Regions from separate parts of the Paenibacillus sp. NPDC058071 genome, predicted to be linked through region 2. Evidence: predicted binding sites of a transcription regulator. Region 2 holds the regulator's gene; each other region holds the start of a gene.
What was found. Region 2 encodes LexA, which represses DNA repair genes until DNA is damaged. Its sites were predicted from a motif close to CGAACATATGTTCG; they were not measured.

Region 1 (6,174 bases), on a different contig from region 2:
GGCCAGTATCCGCGCACATCGCGGACGGACGGCAAAGCCTCCGATGACGGATGGGAGTGGAAGAAGCCGGATATTTTTTGCCGGCTTTTTTGTGTGTCATAATAAGCGGCTGTCCATTCAGCAGGATCGAAGGCAAAGGAGTGGAGCGGGTCGCGATGCGTGTTGGCGATTGGACGCACGGCTTCAATTGGCGGATCGAAGGGATCTAGGCTTTCCTTGTGCATGGGCGAGGGCGATAGAAGAATGCCGCATGCTTCCTGCGGCCATGCTGCTCTGCAAAGCTCAATCGTTTCCCGCAGCGCTTCCTGTGTTATTTTTATCGAATACGTTCCGTTCATCTTAGGCTCTCCTTGCTTCTTCTAAATCCATTACGGCTATTATAAAGCGATTGAAGCGGGATGGCGAGCGCTTCCGACTCACTCGCTTGAGCTTGCTTGCCCTTCATGGTAACATGGAAGGCGAAAGTGAAGCATAAGATGGAAAGAAGGGGCAGCATATGAAGCGCGCATCGGCATGGTTCGCAATTGCGTTTATTTTGGCGGGATTCGCCATCTATCAATACATAGCCGGAGATGAGGCTCTTAATGCTCAAGCGGCCGATTTTAAACCTAAGGCGGGCTTTCAGGCGGCTTCGTTCGAGCTTCCTGGCTTGGACGAGAAATCGTATCAAGTGGGCGGCGCCCAGCCAAAGCTGACATTCGTCAACTTTTGGGCTTCCTGGTGCGGTCCTTGCGAGCTGGAAGCGCCAGATCTGCAGGAGCTCCATGAAAAGTATGGCGATCAAATTGTCATGTACGGCGTGAACGCTACGAAGTTCGACAAGGAAAGGGCAGCCAGAAATTTCGTGAATGAGCATGAGTTTACGTTTCCGATCTTAATGGATCGGGTTGGCGACGTAACGAAGCAATATAAAGTCGACACGTTTCCAACCAGTTTCCTGATTGATTCGAACGGGATGATCGTTGAACGCATTAACGGGGTTATACCGATTGCCGAATGGGAAAGGCTGATCGAGAAGTACAAGTCGTAGAAACGACCGTTGCGGACCTAATATGTGAAATAAAAAAGCGGAACGGACATCGTCAGTGATGTCCGTTCCGCTTTTCTTATGTTGTTAAGAGCGGATAAAGCAGCCGCTCTGAATTACAGATTAACGAGGCCGAGCCGCTCTGGATTATCCACCGGCACCGTCTCTGGGTTGGACATGCCAAGCAGGGCGTAGCGGAAGCTGTCAACGAGCGCTTCCCAGCTCGCTTCAATGACGTTGCTCGAAACGCCGACCGTGCTCCACGTATTTTGCTGATCAGTGGATTCGACGAGCACGCGCACTTTAGCCGCCGTCGCATCCTTCTCGTCGAATACGCGCACTTTATAGTCGGAGAGATGGATTTCGTTAATTTTCGGATAAAACTGCACAAGCGCTTTACGAAGCGCGTTGTCGAGCGCATTTACGGGACCGTTGCCCTCAGCTGCCGTGTAGACTTGCTGTCCAAGCACGTTCAGGCGGACAATCGCCTCCGACAACATATTGCCGTGCGTGCTGTCCATGAGCATTTTGTACGATTCGGCGACGAATACTTCCTCCGATTGGCCGAATGCGTCCCGAAGCAGCAATTCGAGGGAAGCGTCTGCGCCTTCAAATTGGTAGCCCTGATGCTCCAATTCTTTGATGCGATCCATAATTTCCTTCGTTTTCTCATTGTTGGCGTTAACGTCGAGGCCAAGCTCCTGCCCTTTGGAAATAATGTTGCTTTGACCGGCCAGCTCGGATACGAGAATGCGCTGTTTGTTGCCGACAAGCTCTGGCGCAATATGCTCGTACGTCTTGGAATCCTTCATAATCGCCGAGACGTGTATTCCGCCTTTATGGGCGAACGCTGCATTGCCGACATAGGCTTGACCTACCGGCATGCTCACGTTGGCGATCTCGCTGACGTAGCGCGCCGTGCTCGTCAATGTCCGAATTCGGTCTTCAGGCAAGCAATCGTAATTGAGCTTCAACTGCAGGTTCGGGATAATCGAGCAAAGGTTGGCATTGCCGCACCGTTCGCCGTATCCGTTGATCGTACCTTGCACTTGACGCGCTCCGGCTTGCACGGCAGCGAGCGAATTCGCAACGGCAAGCTCGCAGTCGTTATGGGTATGGATGCCGATAGGCGCCGTCAGCTCAGCACGCACGCGGCTGACGATGTCATGAATTTCGTTCGGCAGCGTTCCGCCGTTCGTATCGCAGAGGACGAGCCAATCTGCTCCGGCATCTTGCGCTTTTCTCAATACGGACAACGCGTATTCCGGATTGTTTTTGAAGCCGTCAAAGAAATGCTCGGAGTCGAAAATCGCCTCCATCTGCTTCCGCTTCAAATAAGCGATCGAATCGTAAACCATCGCCAAATTCTCTTCTAGCGTTGTTTGAAGGGCCGTATGGACATGGAAATCCCAAGACTTCCCGACAAGCGTCGCGGCGGGTACGCCTGACTCTGCGATGCGAACGAGGCTGGCGTCCTGATCGGCTTCGCTGAACTTGCGGCGGGTGCTGCCGAATGCAGTCACTTTAGCTTGCAGGTTCAGCGTCTTGACGCGTTGAAAAAATTCGATGTCTTTGCTGTTACTGCCCGGATTGCCGCCCTCAATATAGTGAACGCCCAATGCGTCGAGTTTTTGCGCAATTTTCAATTTATCATCCGCTGACAGGCTGATTCCTTCGCCTTGTGTCCCGTCACGGAGTGTTGTGTCGAATATCGATATCGAAGTATTCATTATTGCCGGGAGGCCTCCTTCACTGATAGCCATTACAAATCATAATGTATTATTATAGCACTTGTTAGATCGAATGTAGAGAGGAGGCAGTAATTTATTTTGGCCGGTTGGCAAGGGTTGATTGACTTGCTCGGCGGACCGGCGGTATGATGGGAATGTACGTTCGATGACTGGAGACTGAAGAAGAAGGAGGAGACGCCGCGATGGGGGAGACCGGTCAAACGAATCCGGCCAAAGGGCGCGTCATCCTGCATGTTGATATGAACGCGTTCTACTGCTCCGTGCATGAGGCGGAGGAGCCGGACTTATATAAAGGAAAGCCGACGGCGGTTGCAGGCAGCATCGAGCTGCGCAAAGGCATCGTCGTCACCTGCTCATATCCGGCTAGAAAGCGCGGCGTTAAGACCGGAATGACGGTGAAGCAGGCTATGCGCCAATGCCCGGAGCTGATCCTCATTCAACCGGATTTTGATTTGTACCGCAAATATTCACGCGGTTTTATGGCGATTGCACGCCAATATACGCCGTTAGTCGAGACGGTGTCCATCGACGAGTGTTATTTGGACATTACGGGTTCCAAGCTGTTTGGTGCGCCGTTGGACATCGCCGAGGCGATTCAGATCCGCATTCGGAGCGAGCTGTCGCTGCCTTGCTCGATTGGCGTCGGACCCAACAAGCTGCTGGCCAAAATGGCGTCCGATATGAAGAAGCCAAACGGCATGACTGTGCTTCGCATCCGCGATGTGCCTGGTTTGCTCTGGGATAAACCTTGCGATACGCTGTTTGGCATCGGAGGCAAGACGGCAGAGAAACTCAAGAGGCTTCATATTCACACGATCGGCCAACTGGCTGCGGCAGACGAAGCGATGCTGGTTAAACAATTCGGCACGATTGGCTCCTGGATGAAAGCAGCCGCGCATGGTATTGACCATGCTCCCGTCAACGGAGAGCGCGAAGCCAACAAATCGATCGGTCATACGACCACGCTGCCAAGCGACGTGACGCGGACGGAGGACGTCCACCGGATTATGCTCAATTTGGCCGACCAGACGGGACGGAGGCTGCGGCGACAAAAGCTGATGGCGGCTACCGTGCAAATTACGATCCGGAGGCCGGATATGACGACGATTACGCGATCGCATACACTGCGAACGCCGACCCATTCGGCTGATGTCATCTATGTAGAGGCATGTCGGCTGTTCGACGTCCACTGGCCGAACGGGGAACCGGTACGGCTGCTTGGCATCACACTGCAAAATTTATCGCCGCAGGAAGATACCGCCATTCAGCTTGATCTGTTCGACTACGAGCAACAGCCTCGCAAGGAGGCGCTGACGGCTGCGATGGATCGGCTGCGGGATAAATTCGGCGAGGACGCGGTACTGACCGCCGGTATGCTGGGGGACGATCCGTCAGCTCTGATCCGTAACAAGAAACGCCGCGGAACGTCGTTGCAGAAGGATGATTTGAGCCCATAAATAGGCGGTCGTTATTGCCAAGCTGCGTTTGTTTGTTATATATTGATGAGTGAAGGTTTACACTATGGATAACACGCGGAAGACAAGCATAACTTCATTATAGGAGAAATGTTCCGAAATGATCCGTAATATTTTGGGGAGGGAAATGTGATGGGTAAGTTTACATGGGTAGAGAAAGATACCTGTATCGCTTGCGGCGCTTGCGGCGCAACGGCACCTGATATTTACGATTATGACGATGATGGAATCGCCGAAGTGATTTACGCGAACGACGGAAATAAAGGCAATACGGAAATTCCAGAGGATCTGTACGACGATCTTCAGGATGCTTGCGACGGATGCCCTACCGATTCGATCAAAATCGCTGACGAACCATTTAATATGTAATGATTTTGAAGCTCCCGGCCTTATGCATCCCCGCATAGGCCGGGAGCTTTTTGCTTGCGTGCCCTTTGTTTCTGCCTCCAATTTGCCGATATACAGTATTAGGAGGGATTGGAGGGATGGAGATGGAGACACACGCAGAAACGCTATACTTGAAGCACTACGTCAATCAGCACCCCGATAATCAGATGGCATGGTATTTGCTGGGCAAGCAATATATGATGCAAGGTAAAGAGGGCAAAGCGAATTACTGCTTCCTGCAAGCGGGTAAAATATATGATGCCTACGAACGCAAGCGGCACCCGCTAGCCGACGGTCAGCCGCAGCAAGTACTGGAGCAATGGAACGCGAGACAGCGGAGAAAGAGACTGGCGCAGCGAGTGGCCGGTCTTGCCGTCTTGCTGCTGTTGTTGGTTGTTGCGCTGCCCGGGGGTCAGGACGATTCCACGGAGACGGCTGACGCGCCGCAAATCATTGCATGGATACGACCGCAGTTTGGCGTTGTCCTTGTCCGGCCGCAAGAGCGCGAACAGGTAGGAAAAGCTTGGAGCGCCATGCTTGCTTGGCCGAGGCAGCCGGTGCTTGCCGTCGCGGCCCGGCTTGAAGAGGAGGACGGCTGGCGCAAATGGACGGGAAGCAAGCGGCTCGTCATGTCGGTTGAAAGAGAAAATGAAGCCGCTCCGCTGCAAGTTCGAATGTATGACCGGGGAGCCTGCAACTGTGTGCCAATGGATGACAGGCAGCTTCAGTCCAAGCTGACCGAATGGGCGCAAAAACAAGAAACCCGCTGGACGTTATCCAGCGCCATATTCCAATATAACCGGCTTTACGGAAAATGGCCGGAACGACTGGACCAGCTGACCCAGCCTTATCCCCGCAACGTGCTTTCCGGCGATTCGAGCGAGATGAAGCGAATGTTCGCGCCGCTGCTTGCGGCGGTAAAAGCGGATGCGGCCGAACGTGCGGCGGAGGGAGGCAAGAAGGGAAGCGAAGGGAAGCCGCCGCTATCCGTGTCTGCTATAACAGAAGGAGAAGAAGCGGTGCATGGCAGCTGGCGCAAGCCGCTCGAAATCGTTATCGACAAAGCGACGCACCAGCTGGCGGTTGTCAGCGGCGACATCGTCGTGCGCAGCTATCCAGTAGGATTGGGCGGCGATGAAACGCCTGAAGGATTGTTCCAAATAAGCGAGAAGGTAAGAAATCCGAACGGCCGCGATGACGGAGAGTTCGGCAGCCGCGGTATGGCGCTTTCCAATACGCTGTATGCGATACATGGCACGGACGAGCCAGACAGCATCGGTAAGGATGAGTCGCATGGCTGCATCCGAATGGGCCGGAAGGATGTCGAAGAGCTGTACGATCTGGTTCCGCTTGGCACGGCTGTGACGATAAAAAACGGGACCCTTCCGTCCAAGCAGCAGGCTCCAGCCAAAAGGTTCAAGCTGGCGCCGCAGGCGAACGAAACGAATCCCGATAAAGTTTATCGATGGCTGAATTAATGCGTTACGGATTGACAATCAATAGAACAGCAACCGCAACGACAACTATGCCAACG
Region 2 (6,174 bases):
GGATGAAGCAAGCAAGGTAAGCATTTAAAGGAGATGATCGCATGGGCTACACAAAAGAGGATATTAAACGCATTGCTCAAGAAGAGAACGTACGCTTTATCCGCCTGCAATTCACCGATTTGCTCGGCACGATCAAGAACGTTGAAATTCCGGTCAGCCAGCTTGATAAGGCGCTGGACAACAAAATGATGTTTGACGGATCTTCCATTGAAGGTTACGTCCGTATTGAAGAATCTGACATGTACTTATACCCGGATCTCGATTCTTGGGTTGTATTCCCTTGGGTGTCCCAAGACCGCGTTGCGCGTCTTATTTGCGACATTTATATGCCTGACGGGACTCCGTTCGCCGGCGATCCGCGCGGCATTCTGAAGCGCGTGCTGAAGGAAGCGGAAGAAATGGGCTACTCGGCGATGAACGTCGGTCCGGAACCTGAGTTTTTCTTGTTCAAAACGGACGAGCGCGGCGAGCCAACGACCGAATTGAACGATCAAGGCGGCTATTTCGATTTGGCTCCAATGGATCTTGGCGAGAACTGTCGCCGCGAGATCGTGCTTACGCTTGAAGAAATGGGCTTCGAGATCGAAGCGTCCCATCACGAAGTTGCTCCAGGCCAGCATGAAATTGACTTTAAATATGCGGACGCCATCAAAGCGGCCGACCAGATTCAAACCTTTAAGCTGGTTGTAAAAACAATTGCGAGACAGCATGGCCTTCATGCGACGTTCATGCCTAAACCGCTGTTTGGCGTTAACGGCTCCGGCATGCACTGCCACCAATCGCTGTTCCAAGGCAACACGAACGTATTCTACGACGAGAGCGATCGCTTAGGTCTGAGTACGACGGCTCGTTACTATATGGCAGGTATTTTGCAGCATGCTCGCGCAATGGCGGCAATCACGAACCCGACGATCAACTCTTACAAGCGTCTGGTGCCTGGCTATGAAGCTCCGTGTTATGTTGCATGGTCCGCAAGCAACCGCTCGCCGATGATCCGTATTCCGGCTTCACGCGGTCTTAGCACTCGCGTCGAAGTTCGTAACCCGGACCCTGCGGCGAACCCTTACCTGGCACTCGCGGTTATGCTGAAAGCCGGACTCGACGGCATTCAGAACAAAACGCCGCTGCCGGCTCCAATCGACCGCAACATCTACATCATGTCGGAAGAAGAGCGTATTGAATCCGGCGTACCAAGCTTGCCGGCAGACCTGAAGGAAGCGCTCGACGAGTTGCTCCGCAGCGAAGTCATCTGCGACGCGTTGGGCGACCACGCGCTGGCGCATTTCTACGAGCTGAAGGAAATTGAATGGGATATGTATAAGACGCAAGTTCACCAATGGGAACGCGATCAATATTTGACGCTGTACTAATAGGTATGAGAGGGCCGTCCAGCAATGGACGGCCCTCTTTAATTGATGAGAATGTTCATCCGTTCTGGAAAGAAGCCCACCATCGATGACGACACCGATGGTGGGCTTCCGTATACTTTGCAAACAAAAAGCCGCTCAAGATGATCGCCTCTACTAGGCGTCTTCAGAGCGGCTTCTTACTTCATACGATACAAGGCGGATTAATGGAAGTCTCGGAATAAACCGACGACTTTTCCCAAAATAGTGACGTTCTTCAGCCGGATCGGCTCCATCGTGGCGTTCTCCGGTTGCAGGCGGATATGGTCTTTCTCACGGTAAAACGTCTTGACGGTCGCTTCGTCTTCTTCCGTCATCGCAACAACGATGTCGCCGTTGTTAGCAGACTGCTGCTGCCGAACGATTACATAGTCGCCGTTGTGGATGCCGGCTTCAATCATACTCTCGCCGATGACGTTCAGAATAAAGACGTCGTCATCCCCGACGAAGTGGGAAGGGAGAGGGAAGTACTCGTCGATGTTCTCCGTTGCAGTGATCGGAACGCCGGCCGTTACTTTGCCGACAACCGGAACTTGCGCGACTGCTGGGCGGATAATTCCGTCGACGTCTTCTTGGTCCAATATTTCAATTGCGCGCGGCTTGGTAGGATCGCGGCGGATGAGCCCTTTCTTCTCCAGTCGGTCCAAATGGCCATGGACGGTGGAGCTTGAAGCGAGCCCGACTGCTTCGCCGATCTCGCGGACGGACGGCGGATATCCTTTATCCTTGACTTCATTCTTTATAAATTCAAGAATCGCCTGTTGACGGTTGGAAATCTTCGACAAAGATATCACTCCATTAATATATTTGTAGAAAATTATAACATAGAACCGGAGTTCGCACAAACATAAGTTCTTGAGCACAAAAGTTCGCATTCGCTATTGACGGCAAACGTTTGTTCGTGTAATCTGAAAACAGAACAAACGTTTGGGGTGTTGGTCGATATGTTAATGAATCCTTCCTTCTACAAGTCGATACATACGAAAGAAGACGCCGGTTGGTCGCCGAGACGGAGAACTATGCAACTATCCGTTAACCGCAGAGCTGCCAAGCTGATCGTGGCGCTAGCTTTTTTTATACTATTATTCACTAGTTTTTTGATTGTAGGTACGAACGCTTCAACTGAACCTGCTGCCGTCTCCGCAGGAGAGCAGATCGTTATCGTTGGAACGGGCGATACACTGTGGGAGATTGCGAAGCTGCATATGGACGATTCGAAGGATATCCGGTACAACGTGTTCCAGTTGAAGGAACGCAACGGTCTCTCATCGGTCAATTTACATCCGGGGCAACAGCTTATTGTCCCGCAGTAATCTTAAAAGTCTTTTTCATAGCGGAACCAAACGTCAGCCTTCGGGCAGAAATTTGGCGGGTAGATTGCAAAAGAACAGGAAGAGGAACGCAATTGCGGCAGCATCGCGTTCCTCTTCCTGTTCTTTTCTTTATATTATCTATCAAAGTCAAGTCTGTGCAGATCGAATTATTTAAATGCGGATCAAACTTAAAATCAGTGCTTGACGGAAAAGTGGAGTAAAACGAAGGGGCAGAGGGATTCTGGAGAAACGAAGGTAGTTGCATCATGAACACTCGAATTGATAGAGCGCAACATTAATATAGAACAAACATTCGCAAAACAATTAAATAATTAATATGATTAAATACAGCATGGCCTTAATATGCCCGCCTCGCCTTGACAACAGCCTCTGCGAAATGTCAAAGTAGATAAAAGGTATTACTTTTGGACAGCAAGCGAGGTGAACGTGCAATGGGACAATTAATTACGCGAATTAATGAGCTTTCGCGCAAACATAAAACGGAAGGCTTAACGCCGGAAGAGACCGTCGAGCGAGACGAGCTTCGTAAAAAGTACTTGGAAAACTTCCGCAGCAATTTCCGTCAGCAGTTGGATAATATCGAGTTTGTGGACGAGCCGCAAGAGAAGAAGCAATAATTGTCGTATAAACAGTACAAAGGCATCATTTTCACTACTAACTTTTAGACCATTAACAAGTATATAGGCGAAGCTACATCTGCCGAGTATTGAACTTTCCGCGCTTCTCTCCCGATGCGCGTTATGGCGCCGAAGGCGCTTTTCGTAAGAACGCAGCACAATGGCGGTGATAGCATAACTCATCGCCTAGCTGAATTGCATATTATTTAGGAGGAATTCGATTGTCTTCACGCAGTTGGGAACGAAAAGTCCGCAAAAATCAGAGCCAATTGGTTAAAGCGCGCAAAAAGCAAGGAATTAAAGCCCCTCTTCCGGGAGCGGCGAAAGAGGATCGTTATCGCGGCAGAAGCATCGCCGCCCCGATTTTGCTCATTCTTTTTATCACATTGTATGTTATTTTAGCAGCATCCTCGCCGGATTTCGTTCCGTCAAGCATGTTTTATGTTACAATCGCTCTGTATGTACTACTGGCTGTGTTCTTCTTCCTTCGTCGTCCTTATATTGCCGTAGGCAAAGATTACGTGCAAACGAGGAAGTTTACGGGGGACAAGCGTCTTGCCGTTGCTGCGATCAAAGGAATCACCATCCAATCCGGTTACGTAGTTATCGAGCAGCAAAAAGGCGGCAATTGGGTCTTTTCCCGCCTGATCAACCGTTATCCGACGGTTGAGATCGGCGAGCGGCTAGAGCAATTCGCGAAAGCGAACGGAATTGCTTTTCAACAAAAATAGAGAGCGGGAGAGTTCATTCATAATGGCTAAACAAGCAGTTTTATTCGACCTCGATGATACGTTGCTGTGGGACGACCGCAGCGTGCAGGAATCGTTCGACGCAACCTGCGAGGCAGGCGCTGCCGCAACCGGCGTCGATGCCAAACAATTGGAGAAAGCGGTTCGCAGAGAAGCGAGAGCGTTGTACGAGTCATACGAGACGTTCGCTTTCACCAAGATGATCGGCATCAACCCGTTTGAAGGGCTGTGGGCTAATTTTCGCGAAGGCGAACAGCAGGAATTCCGCAAGCTGGAGCAGCTTGCACCAGGCTACCGCAAGGAAGCGTGGACGAGAGGGCTGCGCGCTCTTGGTGTAGAAGACGAAGTCCTTGGCGCCAAGCTGGCTGAGCAGTTTCCGGCAGAGCGCCGTAAACGCCCTCTCGTATACGAGGAGACGTTCCGCGTACTCGACGCACTGAAAGGAAAGTACAAGCTGCTTCTGCTGACGAATGGATCGCCTGACTTGCAGCGTGAGAAGCTGGCCGGCGTTCCGCAACTGGCTCCGTACTTTGACCATATTATTATTTCTGGAGAATTCGGCGAGGGCAAACCGGCCGCATCGATCTTCCGCCATGCGCTAGAGCGCCTTGGAATCGAACCGGATCACGGTATTATGGTCGGCGATAAGCTGACGACCGATATTTTGGGAGCGAATACGATTGGTATGACTTCCGTATGGGTCAATCGCCACGGATCGGTTCGCAATGACGAAATTGTACCAAGCCATGAAATCACTCATTTGGGCGAGCTGCTTACTATTTTGGAATCTTAATTTCTTTAACCATACAAGCTGCGAAAAGCACTTTATTGTACGCTGGACAACCGGTCTCGGTTATCCGTACAGTGAAGTGCTTTTTCTGTTGATTGCATTATAAATGGTATAAAACATAGTATATAAAGGAATTACAGTCAATAATATCGCTCCTGATTTACCAAGAAGGACACCTTACTCGCGCTCATTCCGACATGCTACCATAAAATGGGCAGGATCCGATTCGGACTGCTGACTCTATCAGTTGGAGGTTGTCAGAATGAAATTTAAATTAATTACGGCCGGTTTGATCGTAATCGTCATTCTCGGTGCGGGATTGTTCTGGTTTTTACAAAAAGATACCGCGGATAATAAGCCTGGCGCATCCAACGAGCCGACGCTATTAACGGTGTCTTCCGTCTCGGCGCTTCAGAAGCGATATTTGCAACCCGAGTCCGAAGTGACCGTGAAGCATGATCTGTTGTACGCGAGCAAGAAAAACGAATCCGAGGCGACGGAGCAGTTAATGCTCGATATGTATACGCCCGCGGACAATAAGGAAGAAAAAAGGCCGGTATTTATTTTCATTCACGGAGGCGGATTCAGGGAGGGTACGAAAAACGATGGGGCCTCGTTCTCCGAAGCTTTGGCCAAGCGGGGATACGCCGTATTTTCAATAGATTATCGATTGAAAACAAAACCGGAAGCCAATTTTATGCGTACGCTGAACGATGCCTATGAGGATATTTCCGATGTTTTCGGCTGGATTGGCGATCATGCGGAGGAATACGGATTGGACGTGAATCGTATCGCCATCGGAGGTGATTCAGCAGGAGGACACTTGGCGCTTAATTTTGTTAATGAATTGCTGATTCGCAATCCTGAATTTGTAAAATCAGTCTTCGCAATCATCGACATTTACGGAGGCAATTTGAATGCGGCCGTACAAACGGCTTTGCCTCCTGTATTAATTGTGCACGGCACTAACGATTTGGAGGTGCCATATGAAGTGAGCGCTAAATTTGCGGAGCAATTGGACAACAAGGGGCTATATCATAATTTTTTAACGCTGGAAGGCATCGGCCACGATTATAAAAATGAAAAATGTTTTGATTGGATTGTCGAAACGACCGCACATTTTTTGTACAATGTGATGAACCGACAGGAAGTCGGCTCGTTGCCGAACCAAACTGCCGTCGAAGTCGTTTCCGGCCATGCGTTTGAGTTGAAGCTGCCGAGCGCTTACGATGATTTACCAGCCGCTGCTGCGCCAGAAATGTATTTGCCAAAAGGATG
Region 3 (6,174 bases), on a different contig from region 2:
TCGATCGGCGGCAAAAAGGTCCTGCCTTGCAAATTGATGATCGCAAGCTGCTTTCCATTCGCTTTGATGAACGCCATTCCTTGACCGGGAGCTCCTTCCGGAAAATTAGCCGGCCGCACAAGCCGCGGCTCCTCGTCGATCCACTCGAATATATCTTTATTGTCCCACGTATGATTGCCCATCGTAATGCCGTGAATACCCCATTCGAAAAACTCCTTCGCAATGGAGGCCGTTATTCCCCGGCCGTGCGCAGCGTTTTCGCCGTTGGCAATAATAATGTGGGGATTGTATTTGCTCTTCAACGCGGGCAGCACCCGTTTAACCGCGGCGCGTCCAACGCTGCCAACGATATCGCCGATAAATAATACGTTCATTTCAGTTGTCCACTTCCTTCTATCCTTGCTAAAGGGCCATGCAGACGGAAAAGTGGCTGACAAGCAGCCACTTTTCGTAAGTCTTGCATATGCGTTTATTTGAGATGCTATTTCGCGTATTCAACCGCGCGAGTTTCACGAATGACCGTAACTTTAATATGTCCCGGATAATCGAGTTCGCTCTCGATTTTTTTCGTAATATCGCGCGCGAGGCGAAAGGCTTCCGTATCGTCAATCTTCTCCGGCTGCACCATTACGCGAACTTCGCGGCCGGCCTGAATGGCGTACGACTTCTCAACGCCTTCAAACGACTCCGAAATGTCTTCCAGTTTTTCAAGCCGTTTGATGTAAGTCTCGAGCGTCTCGCGACGGGCTCCCGGACGGGCTGCCGACAAGGCATCCGCGGCTCCGACCAGCATCGCGATAACGGAAGTCGCTTCAACATCCCCGTGATGGGATGCGATACTGTTAATAACAACAGGGTGCTCTTTGTATTTCTTGGCCAATTCAACGCCGATTTCAACGTGCGAGCCTTCGACCTCATGATCGAGCGCTTTACCGATATCATGCAGCAAGCCAGCCCGTTTCGCGAGCGTAACTTCCTCGCCGAGCTCCGCTGCCATCAAACCGGTCAAGTACGCAACCTCCATCGAATGCTTCAGCACATTCTGACCGTAACTTGTCCGATACTTGAGTCTTCCCAAAATCTTAATCAAGTCCGGATGCAAGCCGTGAACGCCAACTTCGAAAGTAGCCTGCTCCCCGTATTCACGGATCCGTTCATCGACTTCTTTACGAGACTTCTCGACCATTTCTTCGATGCGCGCCGGATGAATACGTCCGTCAGCCACAAGCTTTTCAAGAGAAGTGCGGGCAATTTCCCTGCGAATCGGGTCGAAGCCGGATAGAATGACCGCTTCCGGTGTATCGTCGATAATGAGATCGATACCGGTCAATGTTTCCAATGCGCGGATATTCCGTCCTTCGCGTCCGATGATACGACCTTTCATTTCTTCGTTCGGCAGAGCAACGACCGAAACCGTCGTCTCTGCTACGTGATCGGCCGCACAACGCTGGATAGCCAGGGAAATAATATTACGCGCCTTTTTGTCGGCTTCTTCTTTCGCTTGCTGCTCCATCTCTTTAATCATTTGAGCCGTCTCTTGACGTACTTCCTGCTCAACATTCGACAAAATAATCGACTTTGCATCCTCCATCGTCAAGCTGGAGATGCGTTCCAACTCGCTAAGCTGCTGCTTATAAATGGAGTCAATTTGTTCTTGCGTCTCGTCGATCCGTTTCTCTTTGTTGGCAACTAACTCTTCTTTGCGTTCTAGTGTTTCTAATTTTTTATCCAGCGACTCCTCTTTTTGGAGCAAGCGTCTTTCCTGACGCTGCGTTTCATTACGCCGCTCACGAATGTCTTTTTCAGCTTCCGTACGGAGCTTGTGGACTTCGTCTTTCGCTTCCAGAACGGTTTCCTTCTTCTGCGCTTCCGCTTCTTTCTTTGCATTTTCTACAATCTGAACAGCGGCTTGCTCAGCGCTGGAAATTTTCGCTTCAGCAATCGACTTTCGAGTGAAATAACCAATCCCAAAGAAAATAACGCCAACAACGAGACAGATCAACACAGTCAAGATAGGGTGCATCTTGTTCACCTCCTCGTTGCATACACCAAGGCAAATGCTTGGGATGATATTAAGTTGTTTAAGCCGGTTTTCATACCGATTAATCTTCTAACAAATTGACGAAAATGATCGGTTCAAATCAACTTTTGGAAGGAAAATTGATTTGAATGTGAACGAATACATGTTCATTTTATCTTTTGACAAATTCAATTGTCAAGCATTTGACCATCGTCTTCCTCGTCTTCCGTCATTTCCGATTCGCGGACTGCTGCTTGAACCGCCTCGCGAGCGACACTTCCGGGAAAACCCCGCCTCAACAAAAAGGCGGTTAGCTTTCGCTTGCGATCATAGTCCTCGCCTTTTAGCGTCCGCCATTTTTTTCTAGCGGCGCTTAACGCTGCATCCAGCTCCGATTCCTTGTCGATCGATTCGGCCGCTTGCGCAGCCGCCTGCTTGGACACGCCCCGCTGCTGCAGCTCTTGCTTTATCCATAAACGTCCTTTTTGAGAGTAGCGGATCTTTTGCATTGCGAATTGTTTCGCATACTCTTCATCATCCACAATATGTTCCGTTTCTAAACGTTCCAATACGTATTGAATCGAATCCGCTTCCAGCTCCTTGCGCTGCAAATATTGTTCGATTTGTCGTCTGGTGCGCGCTTTCATGCCAAGATACGCGACGGCGAGCGCGTATGCGCGGTACCTCTCGTTCTCGGCGCCAATATCGTCCAGCTCCGAGCGGGTCAGGACGCGCCCCTTCAGCAAACGATGCCTGACCAGCAAATCCTCGTGAACGGTCAGCACCGGCTCCTCTTCCCCGTACACATAGAGGATATAGCTTTTGCGATCGTCCTTATCCTGCTCAACCGCTCTAATTTCCATGAGCGCTTCCCTCCGTTACTGCATCCCTCTTTTGCAAACAACATCGCCGTCCTCTGTCAGAGGACGGCGATAAGCGTCAAGCTATTCGGTTTAGTCCAGCTCGGACTCGTCGAAATCGTCGTCGTCATCCGTCGAGAGCGATTCCACCGGCTGCGCCGTCGTAGACAAATTGCTCGCATCGCGAATTTGTTTCTCGATGACAGCAGCCATTTCTGGATGATCCTTCAGAAACTGCTTCGCATTTTCCCGGCCTTGGCCTAAGCGGTCGCCGCTATAAGAGAACCACGCGCCGCTCTTCTGAACGATATCCATCTCTGTACCGATATCGACCAGACTGCCTTCTCTCGAAATGCCTTCGCCGTACATAATGTCGATCTCGGCTTGTTTGAACGGAGGCGCCACTTTGTTCTTCACGACTTTGATCCGCGTACGGTTGCCGACCATATCATTGCCCTGCTTGATCGTCTCAATGCGACGCACTTCAAGCCGCACGCTCGAGTAGAACTTCAACGCTCGTCCGCCTGGCGTTGTCTCCGGGTTGCCGAACATCACGCCGACTTTCTCACGCAACTGGTTGATGAAGATCGCAATCGTCTTCGACTTGCTGATCGCACCGGAAAGCTTACGCAATGCCTGCGACATCAGCCTTGCTTGCAAACCGACGTGGGAGTCGCCCATGTCGCCTTCGATCTCGGCCTTCGGCACGAGCGCCGCGACGGAGTCAATGACGATGATGTCGACCGCGCCGCTGCGCACGAGCGCTTCAGCGATTTCCAGCGCCTGCTCGCCCGTATCCGGCTGGGACAGCAGCAGCTCGTCGATATTGACGCCCAGCTTGCTCGCATAAAGCGGGTCAAGCGCGTGCTCAGCATCGATGAAAGCGGCTTGTCCGCCGACGCGCTGCACTTCGGCGATCGCATGCAGGGCGACCGTCGTTTTACCGGATGATTCCGGCCCGTAAACTTCGATAACGCGTCCTCTTGGCAAACCGCCGATGCCAAGAGCGATATCTAAAGCAAGCGAACCGCTCGGCACGATTTCCACTTGCATATGTGTCGATTCTCCCAATTTCATGATGGAGCCTTTACCAAATTGTTTCTCAATTTGACGTAAAGCCATCTCTAAAGCAGCTTTGCGATCCGACAATCAACTCACATCCTTCATTATTTATAATGTAATGATAACTCTTTTTCTATCGGTTGCCAAGTGTTTTTTCGAACATACATTCGTCTTTTTTTTGTAACATCCCTCCAATTAACCTTTTGCCGGGCATAAAAAAACCGCAGCAAAGTAATCTTCGCCACGGTTCTTCCGTCTACGGACTATTATAGACAAGCGCGTCTTTTTACGCAACCCTTATTTCGGGCCGTTTCAGGCATTTTCGGGCGGCGCAATTCACACCCAGCATTTTTATTTCGTCAGCGCTTGCCATAGCCGGTACAGCAGCGATTTAACGGCACGCACGCGGATAATGGTCCGGCTGCCGCTCAGGTTCGTCGTATACACGACCGTTTCCTTTCCCCGCTCGGCAATACCGAGATAAACGAGGCCTACCGGCTTGCCCTCTGACTCGGCCGGTCCCGCCACGCCGGTCACCGAAACGCCGAAATCGCTATCCGCCAATTCCCGTACCCGTTCCGCCATCATCGCCGCCGTCGATTCGCTGACGGCTCCTGGCGCGCCAATGCCCTCCAGTTGGGACATCGGAATGCCGAGCAGCTTATGTTTCATTTCGTTCGTATAGGTAACGACGCCGCCCGTGAACTCGCCGCTGCTGCCAGGCACGCTTGTAATAAGCTCGGCGAACAAGCCGCCGCTTGCGCTCTCTGCGCTCGCCAGCTTCCGTCTCGACGCCCGGAGCAGGCGGACGACCTCCTCTTCCAGCGTTGCGTCTTGCTGGGCGTACAGAAACGTTCCGACGCGCTCCTTGATTCGTTCCACCGTCGCGTCGATTTTCCGGTTCGCCTCGCTTTCGGTCGGCGCCTTCGTCGAAACGCGAATCGCCACCTCGCCTTCCTTCGCATACGGGGCGATGGTTGGATCGCTCTGACCTTCAATTAAATCAATCAGTTGTGCTTCCAAATTCGATTCTCCGATACCCGCAAACTTGAGCAGCCGCGAATAAAGCGGATCGGAATGCCCCAGCACGGAACGGAGCCATTCCTTGCCCGGCCCCTCCATCATCGGCTTCATCTCGCGAGGCGGTCCCGGCAAGAGCAAATAGTGAGTGCCGTCCTCGGACAATCCATTCCCAACGGCCAGCCCGGCCTCGTTGAATAATGGAACCGCTCCATCGATCGTATGCGCCTGGCGAATATTGCTTTCAACCATATGAATGCCGCGCGAGCTGAATAAGGTTTCAATCTTTTCCATCGAAGGCTTGTCGATCGAGATGCCGCGATTCAAATATGCAGCCAGCACATCCTTGGTTAAGTCGTCCTGAGTCGGCCCAAGTCCTCCTGTAAATACAAGCAAATCGGCTCTTGCTCTCGCAGTCTTAATCGCACTGCGAATTCGGTCCGGATTGTCGCCTACAACCGTCTGGAAGTAGACGTCTATACCAAGCGCCGCCAGCTCCTGCGAAAGGAACTGCGCATTCGTGTTCACGATTTGGCCGAGCAGAAGCTCGGTGCCGACGGCGATAATTTCTGCTTTCATGATTCATTCCTCCTGCTAATATGAATGGAAAAGCATCCCTCCATATTCGGAAAGATGCTTTCTAAATCCTTATTCAATCGGGATAAGATGTTTGTTTTTCAAGAAATAATCAAGGCCGGAATAGATCGTAATCGCCACTGCAATCCAGCTAATAACCGCATCGAATGGGAAAGCGATAAAATGGAACGGAAAATTGTTCAGCAGCAGCGAAATGATCATGGTGATCTGTATCGCCGTTTTCCATTTCCCCCATTTGCTCGCCGCCATGACGCTTCCTTCGAGAAGCGCAACTTGACGAAGGCCGGTTACCGCAAACTCGCGGCTGATAATAACGATTGCCATCCAGGCGTCCAGCTTATCCATCTGCACAAGCGAAATGAGCACGGCTGCGACAAGAAGCTTGTCTGCGAGCGGATCGAGCAGCTTGCCCAAATTGGTAACTATCTTGTTCTTCCTTGCGATGTACCCGTCCAGCCCGTCCGTGCTTGCCGCAATGATGAATATAAGTGCCGCAATGATCTGATTGTATGTAATGGAATAACCGCTGAATTCAAGCGGCGCTACATTGATATTGACAAGTAGCACGACCATAATTATCGGCACTAAAATAATTCTGACCAGCGTAATTTTATT

Region 1: ACFVTB_RS11200 (DNA polymerase IV) is a predicted target of LexA. The motif match lies at 2,910-2,923, and genes of this name have one in related genera.
Region 3: recA (recombinase RecA) is a predicted target of LexA. The motif match lies at 4,099-4,112, and genes of this name have one in related genera.

The regions. Positions count from the first base shown of each region.
Region 1 covers NZ_JBHVSK010000005.1:333,086-339,259, forward strand. Annotated here, with positions in the region: gene ACFVTB_RS11185 (M67 family metallopeptidase) at 1-338, opposite strand, end outside; gene ACFVTB_RS11190 (TlpA family protein disulfide reductase) at 497-1,030, shown strand; gene cimA (citramalate synthase) at 1,144-2,757, opposite strand; gene ACFVTB_RS11200 (DNA polymerase IV) at 2,961-4,235, shown strand; gene ACFVTB_RS11205 (ferredoxin) at 4,386-4,622, shown strand; gene ACFVTB_RS11210 (L,D-transpeptidase) at 4,739-6,118, shown strand; gene ACFVTB_RS11215 (hypothetical protein) at 6,123-6,174, opposite strand, start outside.
Region 2 covers NZ_JBHVSK010000001.1:103,145-109,318, forward strand. Annotated here, with positions in the region: gene glnA (type I glutamate--ammonia ligase) at 42-1,370, shown strand; gene lexA (transcriptional repressor LexA) at 1,571-2,191, opposite strand; gene ACFVTB_RS00435 (LysM peptidoglycan-binding domain-containing protein) at 2,351-2,719, shown strand; gene ACFVTB_RS00440 (DUF896 domain-containing protein) at 3,172-3,357, shown strand; gene ACFVTB_RS00445 (hypothetical protein) at 3,579-4,088, shown strand; gene ACFVTB_RS00450 (HAD family hydrolase) at 4,111-4,899, shown strand; gene ACFVTB_RS00455 (alpha/beta hydrolase fold domain-containing protein) at 5,159-6,174, shown strand, end outside.
Region 3 covers NZ_JBHVSK010000009.1:116,894-123,067, forward strand. Annotated here, with positions in the region: gene ACFVTB_RS16315 (TIGR00282 family metallophosphoesterase) at 1-374, opposite strand, end outside; gene rny (ribonuclease Y) at 482-2,023, opposite strand; gene ACFVTB_RS16325 (regulatory protein RecX) at 2,209-2,883, opposite strand; gene recA (recombinase RecA) at 2,974-4,029, opposite strand; gene ACFVTB_RS16335 (competence/damage-inducible protein A) at 4,294-5,541, opposite strand; gene pgsA (CDP-diacylglycerol--glycerol-3-phosphate 3-phosphatidyltransferase) at 5,611-6,174, opposite strand, start outside.